DNA from 4 places in the Mesorhizobium sp. WSM4976 genome. Region 1 is predicted to be linked to each of the others. Evidence: predicted binding sites of a transcription regulator. Region 1 holds the regulator's gene; each other region holds the start of a gene.
The links. The regulator LexA, encoded in region 1, represses DNA repair genes until DNA is damaged. The targets are predictions, from matches to a motif close to TGTTCNNNNTGTGTTCNG.
Positions count from the first base shown of each region.

Region 2: the regulator LexA is predicted to act here: its motif matches at 958-975, upstream of ssb (single-stranded DNA-binding protein).
Region 3: the regulator LexA is predicted to act here: its motif matches at 1,296-1,313, upstream of P9272_RS26065 (DNA recombination protein RmuC).
Region 4: the regulator LexA is predicted to act here: its motif matches at 1,182-1,199, upstream of P9272_RS15175 (helicase-related protein).

Region 1 covers NZ_JARTVT010000032.1:49,985-52,184, reverse strand. The annotation lists gene kynU (kynureninase) at 1-330, opposite strand, end outside; gene lexA (transcriptional repressor LexA) at 785-1,519, shown strand; partial or broken gene P9272_RS30210 (ComEC/Rec2 family competence protein) at 1,513-2,200, opposite strand, start outside.
Region 2 covers NZ_JARTVT010000010.1:72,444-74,643, reverse strand. The annotation lists gene P9272_RS14040 (ATP-dependent Clp protease proteolytic subunit) at 1-27, opposite strand, end outside; gene P9272_RS14035 (SRPBCC domain-containing protein) at 52-528, opposite strand; gene P9272_RS14030 (metalloregulator ArsR/SmtB family transcription factor) at 525-839, opposite strand; gene ssb (single-stranded DNA-binding protein) at 1,076-1,591, shown strand; partial or broken gene P9272_RS14020 (DUF2306 domain-containing protein) at 1,616-2,011, shown strand; gene P9272_RS14015 (OsmC family protein) at 2,041-2,200, shown strand, end outside.
Region 3 covers NZ_JARTVT010000024.1:38,696-40,895, reverse strand. The annotation lists gene fmt (methionyl-tRNA formyltransferase) at 1-652, opposite strand, end outside; gene def (peptide deformylase) at 712-1,242, opposite strand; gene P9272_RS26065 (DNA recombination protein RmuC) at 1,346-2,200, shown strand, end outside.
Region 4 covers NZ_JARTVT010000011.1:70,223-72,422, reverse strand. The annotation lists gene P9272_RS15175 (helicase-related protein) at 1-955, opposite strand, end outside; gene phbB (acetoacetyl-CoA reductase) at 1,717-2,200, opposite strand, start outside.

The DNA.
Region 1 (2,200 bases):
CGCATGCAGGACCTTGTAGATGTTGATCGAGGTGGTGTCGCATACGACCGTCTGGCCAGGCGCGGCGCCGATCAGACGTCCGAGCCGGTCGCCGAGTTTGACAGGCATGTCGAACCAGCCGGCGGTGTTCCAGGCGCGGATCAGGTCCTGCGCCCATTCCTGCTTCGCGGCCGTCTCGATCTCGTTGAAGACATTGATTGAAGCGGCGCCCAGTGAATTGCCGTCGAGGTATTTCACGCCATCCGGCAGGACGAAGCGATCGCGCAGGGCACGCAGCGGGTCCGCGGCATCCATTGCCTCGACCTCGGCAAGATCGGGAATTCTCCTCATTGTGCTGTCGCCTCCGTTTCGAACCAGGCCGCTGCATCCCCGGCGACCAGGGCGGTTGTCTCATCCCCGTCCGCGACACGGCAAGAACCTTCTGGCCTATGTCAGCTGGTCCATAGACGGCAAAGGCCGAGGACCGGAATCATCGCCAACGTTGGCATTTTGGGTTCGTTTCGTTCACGGTGCGGCACATGCACGGATGAACCGACGCGAACACCTCAGCGCTTCCGCGATGGTGTCGCGTCTCAATTTCAACATAAGGAGAATTGCAGAATCGAGCGGAATCAATGACACAGCCCCAGTTGCAGGCGGCCGGGCACCGCCGGATGCAACATTCTTTCGCCAGCCTTAAGAAATTCATTAAACTTTAAACGGTTGCGGAACACAACTGGAACAGATAGTGTTTGTTCTGGGTTTGTTTTTCTGATTCTGGTTTCGGAACCCGTGGGGGCCGCCAATGCTGACGCGCAAGCAACATGAACTCCTGATGTTCATCCATGAACGCCTGAAGGAGAGCGGGATCCCTCCATCCTTCGACGAGATGAAGGAAGCACTGGACCTGGCCTCGAAGTCCGGCATCCATCGGCTGATCACGGCGCTGGAAGAACGCGGTTTCATTCGCCGGCTACCGAACCGGGCGCGCGCGCTGGAAGTCCTGCGGCTGCCCGATTCGATCGCGCCGGGCCTGAATGCCGCGAAGAAGTTTTCGCCGAGCGTCATTCAAGGCGGTCAGGGCAATCTAAGTCGCCAGGTCAAGCCGGCAGCGCCGTCGCGTACGCCGACACCCAGCAACGACGACGACGCCGCTTCGGCCGTATCCATTCCGGTGATGGGCCGCATCGCCGCCGGTGTTCCGATCGATGCCATCCAACACCAGACGCATTCGATCTCGGTGCCGCCGGACATGATCATGGGTGGCGAGCATTATGCGCTGGAGGTCAAGGGTGACTCCATGATCGAGGCCGGCATCTTCGACGGCGACACCGTCATCATCCGTAACGCCAACACAGCGAGTCCGGGCGAGATCGTGGTGGCGCTGGTCGACGATGAGGAAGCAACGCTCAAGCGCTTCCGCCGCAAGGGCGCCTCCATCGCGCTGGAGGCTGCCAACCCGGCCTACGAGACCCGCATCTTCGGGCCGGATCGGGTCAAGGTGCAGGGCAAGCTCGTCGGGCTGATCAGGCGCTACTGATCCGGCTGCGAGGGCTTGGCCCTCTCAGGTTTTTCATATGGCGGCAGTCCCCGGGCCTCGCGCGTGTATCTGCGCTGCTCGTGCCAGGGCCGATATGGCTTTTCGACGGCATATTGGATGGCTGCTCGCGCGGTTGCCGATTGTGGATCGAAGAAGACGGCGGCGCTGCCGTCACGCGCCAGCTGGCGCTTGGTGACGACAAGCACACGCTGATCCCAGCAGGGATTGTAGGCCGTGGCATCGTTGATGACGATGAGGTCGGCAAAGCCGCAGGCAGGCCGTGCGCTGTCGCGGTTTTCGGCGAGCGCGACGATCGCACCGGACGGATGCCGGCCAATGCAGAGGTCGCCGGTGCAATAGAAGGGTGAGCCGGGCGGCAGGTCGACCGGGTCGGCGATATCGAGAGCGTCTTTGGCGAATTCTCTGGCGACACAATTTCCTCGGCCTTCAGCGCCCGCTTCCAATTGTCGGTCGTGAACTCGTTCGAGCGTTCGCGGTTGACGGCAAGCTCGCCGCCGCCGATCGGCATCGCCACCAGATGCGCGTCCTCGGAAATGAGGACATCCGGCGTGCGCACATGTGGGATCGCCAGCATTGCGGCGAGAGCAATGGGAACAGCGGCAAGCCTCAGCCAGGTGGTGGCCATGGTCGCGATGACGAGCGCGATCGTCGCCAGCAGCA
Region 2 (2,200 bases), on a different contig from region 1:
CATCGGCACCAGATTGGCAATGCTCATGACGGATTTCCTCGGTCCTATTGATCAGGCCGCGCGCAGCATCATGCAGGGCGCATTGGCCGCGGCCAGGGTCTTGCGCGCATAAAGCGAGAATCCACAGCCGGCGCCCGCAATGGCCAGAACAGGCTCCGCCACCGGGACGAAGCCGTCATGGACTATACGAAGATACGTGCCTCCGGAGGCTGTGCGGGCCAGCGTGAAGGTGACGATGCTGTCAAAAGCCGGAAGCTGGTCGGCCTCCTTGTCGGCGGGCCCCTCACGCCAGGAATAGCGCAGCAGCCTGCCGGGCTCGGCCTCGAGCACCTCGCATGCGATCGGCGCATCCGGTCCGGCAAAGGTGAAGCAGCTGCCGGCTTCAGCCTTCATGTCGTTCGGCATCATCCAGGCGGCCAGAAGTTCCGGCTCGGTCAGCGCCCGCCAGACCTTTTCAGGCGGATCGGGAAGGTCGCATTCGAAGCTGAGCGGCGCTTCGTTGACCATCGGGTTTTCGGTTGCCGTCATTGATCCATTCCCTTCAGAACCGTCTTCAACTTTTCGATGCGTTCCGGCCAGAAGGCGCGGTAGCGTTCGATCCAGCCGAGCAGCGGGTCGAGCCCTTGCGGATCGGCGCGGTAATAGGCGTTGCGGCCGGCGCGCCGCTCGACCACCAGGCCGGCGCCGCGCAGAACGGCGAGATGCTGCGAGACCGCCGGCTGCGACACACTCATGCCGGCGCGCAGCTCGCTCACGCTCATCTCGCTGGCGGCGAGGCGCTCGTAGACGGCGCGACGCGTCGGATCGGCGAGCGCCCGGAAAATCTCTGCTTCGATCATGGACAAAGCATAAGTCGACACTTATTGATTTGGCAAGCGTCTGTTTGATCGCCATATCAAAACAGATGTTCAGGCGCGGCCTTTGCTGACATTCCTTGACAGAAAGGTAGGTCTTCTCTAGAACGAAAAGGGAACAAAAACATTGTGGGAAAAGCCAGCCTCTTCAGGCATGAACAGCCCGCAGGCTGTAAGGTGAGCGACTTAAAATTTGTTTCGGATGAGCGCGGAGAAGTAAGATGGCGGGTAGCGTCAACAAGGTCATTCTGGTCGGCAATCTCGGGGCGGACCCTGAAATCCGCCGCCTGAATTCCGGCGATCCGGTCGTCAACATCCGCGTCGCCACCTCGGAAAGCTGGCGCGACAAGAACTCGGGCGAGCGAAAGGAAAAGACCGAGTGGCATAATGTCGTGATCTTCAACGACCAACTCGCCAAGGTCGCCGAGCAGTATTTGAAGAAGGGCATGAAGGTCTATGTCGAGGGCCAGCTGCAGACCCGCAAATGGCAGGACCAGACCGGCAATGACCGCTACACGACCGAAATCGTGCTGCAGAAATTCCGCGGCGAGCTGCAGATGCTCGATGCCCGCGGCGAGGGCGGCCAGGTCGGCAACTATTCCGGCGGCGGCAGCCGCGGTTCAGATTTCGGCCAGTCCGGCCCGAACGAAGGTTTCAGCCGCGGTGGCGGCGGCGGTTCCAGGGGCGGCGGTGGCGGCGGCTCGTCGCGCGAGCTGGACGACGAGATCCCGTTCTAGGCGTTTCACTTAAGGGAAGGCGCGATGTCGCTCGGATCGCTTCTGTCGGCGCCGCCTCCCATTTCATGGCATGCTTTCGCGGCCATCGCCGCTTTAGCCGTCGGCGGCGCCCAGTTGGCGTTGCCGAAAGGCACGATACGTCACCGCGTGCTGGGTTATGCCTGGGTGGCGCTGATTTTGGGTCATCGCCGTTTCGAGCTTCTGGATCCAGCAGATCCGGCTTGCAGGTCCGTTCAGCCCGATCCATCTGCTGTCGATCCTGGTGCTGGTCACGGTACCGCTGGCGGCCTGGTATGCGCGCACGCATAAGGTGGCCGCGCATTGCGGCGCTATGGTGAAACTCTTTTCGCGCTGGTCGGCGCCGGCATGTTCACGCTACTGCCCGGCCGGATCATGCACGCCGTCGCGTTCGGCCAATAGGCGACGGGAACCTCGCAAGGAAGATTAACGTGAAAGCACGCGTCAAATGGGTCGAGGATCGCACCTTTGTCGGCGAATCCGGCAGCGGGCATAAGGTCGTGCTGGGCACGGCGCGTGGGCCGGATGGCAAGACACCTGGACCGAGCCCGATGGAACTGGTGCTGATCGGCACCGGCGGCTGCTCGGCCT
Region 3 (2,200 bases), on a different contig from region 1:
GCGTCCAATTTACGCGTGTCTCCGATTTATCGATCTTTCGGGCGTAGGTCACTCCTTCCGCCGCCTGCGGGGTAAATGTCAGACAATTTATCCCCAACTGCGCAAGCGCCTCGACCATCAGCGAAGCGCCCTGAACCATCAGGCGGTCATGCAATTCGCCGGCCGTGATATCGGGTGCGATGGCGCATTTTTCAACCAAAGCCACCGGCCCGGTATCGAGACCCTCTTCCATCTTCATGACCATCATGCCGGTTTCGCTGTCGCCGGCCATGATGGCGCGCTGGATCGGAGCAGCACCACGCCAGCGTGGCAAAAGCGAGGCATGTCCGTTGAGGCAGCCGAGCCGCGGGGCGTCCAAAACGGCTTTCGGCAACAGCAGTCCATAGGCGATAACCACGGCGACATCGGCTTGCAGGGCGGCGAAAGCCGCCTGCTCCGCCTCACTTTTGAGCGATGTCGGCGTGCGCACTTCGAGCCCCAGCCGCTCGGCCTCGCGATACACCGGGGACGGCGTCAACTCCAGCCCGCGGCGGCCGGCGGCGCGCGGCGGCTGTGTGTAGACGGCGGCGATCTGGTGGCCGGCCTCGGCGATGGCGCGCAAGGTCGGCACGGAAAAATCCGGCGTGCCCATGAAGATGACGCGAAGCGGCATGAGGTCCTGCGATCCTGTCTTGCGGTGGCTTCAGGTGCTCGCGCGGCCAAAAAGGCCCCTTAGCCCACCATCTTCCCCGGCGCCTTGTCCTTGGCGAGTTTCTTGAACTTCCTCACCACCATGTCGCGCTTCAGCTTCGAGATGTGGTCGATGAACAGCACGCCGTTGAGGTGATCGATCTCGTGCTGCAGGCAGGTGGCCATCAGGCCTTCCGCCTGCATCTCCTGCAATTTGCCGTCGCGGTCGAGATATTTCACCCGCACCGAGGCCGGGCGCTCGACCTCGGCGTAATAGTCGGGGATCGACAGGCAGCCTTCCTCATAGACGGAACGCTGATCGGAACTCTCGAGCACTTCCGGATTGATGAAGACATGCGGTTCGGGCGGCTCGCCTTCCTTGGCGAGATCGATGACCAGCAGCCGCCGCGGCTCGCCGACCTGGATTGCCGCAAGGCCGATGCCCGGCGCGTCATACATGGTCTCCAGCATGTCGTCGGCGAGCTTGCGCAGATCGGCGTCGACGCGCTCCACCGGCTTGGAAACCTGGCGCAGGATGGAATCGGGAAGAATGATGAGCGGCTTGATCGACATGGCGTCTCACCTAAGACTTCGCTTGAGAAGCGTCAACGGGGGCAGCCTTTCCCTGTTCACGTTTTGATCTGTGCCGGCGATGCGAATCGGTTATGCTGCGCGCATGAACGACGTGACCTCCATCCTTTCGCAACCGGTCGCGCGGCTCGGCGCCACCACGATCACGCTCGGCCAGGCGCTTGGTATCGTCGCTGTCCTGTTCGTCGTGCTGTTCGCCGCGCTCGTCATCGCCCTGTGGCGCGCGGCCAAGGCGCGCGCGGTTGCCGCTGTGGAAGCGGCCGACCAAGCCCGCGACACCGAGGCGCGGATGGCCGACATCATGCAGGCGCAGGCCGAGATGCAGGGGCGCATGGGCGCGATCGCCGACGTGTTCGGCGCCAGGCAGGCGGAGCTTACGCAATCGCTCGGGCAACGGCTCGACGCCATGACCGGCCGCATCGGCCAGACCATGGCCGAGCAGACCAAGTCGACGCATGAAAGCCTGGCCAAGCTGCAGGAGCGGCTTGCGGTGATCGATACCGCGCAGGGCAATATCCAGTCCCTGGCCGGGCAGGTCGTGCAGTTGCAGGCCATCCTCTCCAACAAGCAGACGCGTGGCGCCTTTGGCCAGTCGCGGATGGAGGCGATCGTCGCCGACGGGTTGCCGCACGGCGCCTACGAGTTCCAGGCCAGCCTCAGCAATGGCAGCCGGCCCGACTGCCTGGTGCGGATGCCCAACGGCGCGCCGATGCTCGCCATCGACGCCAAGTTCCCGCTGGAAGCGTGGAACGCCATCCGCGCCGCCGAGGGCGCCGACATGCAGAAGGTGGCGGCGCAGGCCTTCCGGCGCGACATTGAGGTGCATATCCGCGATATCGCGGAGAAATACCTGATCCAGGGCGAGACGCAGGACACTGCCTTCATGTTCGTGCCCTCCGAATCGGTGTTCGCGGAAATCCACGAGAATTTCGAGGCGGTG
Region 4 (2,200 bases), on a different contig from region 1:
AATCGAAATCGGCGGTGCGCCATTGCAGCACCTTCACCGGGTCGAAGTCGTGCGCCTCGATCTTGGCGACCAGATCGTCGTCAAACGGGTCCACCTGACCGGTGACGCCGAACGTGCCGTCGCGCAGGTGCCGGCCGGCGCGGCCGGCGATCTGGCCGAGCTCGGCCGCGCTCAGGTTGCGGTATTGATAGCCGTCGAACTTGCGGTTCTGGGCGAAGGCAACGTGCTCGAGGTCGAGGTTCAGCCCCATGCCGATGGCGTCGGTCGCGACGAGATAGTCGACGTCGCCGGATTGGAAGATCTCGACCTGGGCGTTGCGGGTGCGGGGCGAGAGCGCGCCGAGCACGACGGCCGCACCGCCCTGCTGACGGCGGATCAGCTCGGCGATGGCATAAACCTCGTCGGCCGAGAAGGCGACGATCGCGGTGCGCCGCGGCAGCCGGGTCAGCTTCTTCGACCCGGCATAGGCAAGGTGCGACAGGCGCGGCCGCGTCACCACCGACACGCCCTTCAACAGGCGCTGCAGGATGCCGTGCATGGTGGCCGCGCCCAGCAGCAGCGTTTCCTGGCGGCCCCGCAGATGCAGGATGCGATCGGTGAAGATATGGCCGCGCTCGAGATCGCCGGCGAGTTGCACCTCGTCGATGGCGACAAAGGCGGCGTCAGTCTCGCGCGGCATGGCCTCGACGGTGCAGACCGAATATTTTGCGCCGGCAGGGACGATCTTCTCCTCCCCGGTGATCAGCGCCACCTTGTGGGCGCCGACCTTTTCGCAGACGCGCGCATAGACCTCGCGGGCGAGCAGCCTCAGCGGCAGGCCGATGATGCCGGTCTCGTGCGCGACCATGCGCTCGATGGCGAGATGGGTCTTGCCAGTGTTGGTGGGGCCGAGCACGGCCGTCACGTCACGGCCCGAAAGGATCAGCGGCTGGGAGTGTTTCGGCTGGATATTCATCGGCTCGGAAATAAGTGCTTCTGCCGCTTTGATTGTTCAAGCATGATCTTTCTCCGAAAACCGGTTCCCACTTTTCGGGATCGTGCTTTTGATCGGAGGCGCGGCGGCGCCGCCGCGTGTGACAGCCGACACATAGGGATTTAGGACGCCGAGCGAAAGCGGAATGTTCTTTTAGGGGGCGGGCGGGAATCGGCGGACCCGGTCAAAACCGGCTGCTGTTAACGGCTGGAACGAGTCTGGAACGAATCGGCGACGAATCGCTGACTCGTTCTGATTCAGGTTTTGTTCACGGCTATATGTGGATTTTTTGACGGTGAGTCTCACCACATGCTGAATCGGGAAACTGGCCCGATTCATGCTTCGGCTCCGCCAGGATCTAGCGGCAGTTAACTTTCGCTGGTGAAAGGTCGCGCTCTGTTCGAGGACCATCGTCAAGGTTATGAATTTGTTGATTTTTCTTAATCGCTTTTAACGATTGGAATAACGCTTTCGCCCTTTGCCGTTAACTTTTCGGCCAAAGCCAGAACGAATCGGCGACGAATCAGAGATGCAAGGAGTTCCCCGGTTTGTTCACCCCTAGATATGGTGTTATCCACAGCTTGCCCACCGAAAACTCACAGCTTGTGAAGCGGGTTGCGTACAGGGCTCGACGCGGTCGTTAACCTTTGCGTCCCGAATGGAGGCAAGGTGTCGCGCTGCCGCCGCCGGCAGGCCACAACAAGCGGCTCCAGCGCCGGAGCCGCCCTTGGCGATAATGTGTGTCAGGCGAAGTATTGGCCGCCATTGGCGGTGATGGTCGAACCGGTGATGAAGCCGGCCTCGTCGGAAGCCAGGAAGACGACGCAGCGCGCGATCTCTTCCGGTTCGCCGAGCCGGCCGACGGGGATCTGCGGGATGATGCGCTCGTTGAGCACCTTCTCGTCGATCGCCTTGACCATCTCCGTCGCGATATAGCCGGGGCAGATCACGTTGACGGTTATGCCGGCGCGGGCGCCTTCCTGGGCAAGAGCCTTCGAGAAGCCGATGTCGCCGGCCTTCGAGGCCGAATAATTGGCCTGGCCAGCCTGGCCCTTCTGGCCGTTGATCGAGGAAATGGTGATGACGCGCCCGAACTTGCGGTCGCGCATGCCGCTCCACAGCGGGTGCGTCATGTTGAAGACGCCGGAGAGGTTGGTGTCGATGACCTCCTTCCACTGCGCGGGCGTCATCTTGTGGAACATGGCGTCGCGGGTGATGCCGGCATTG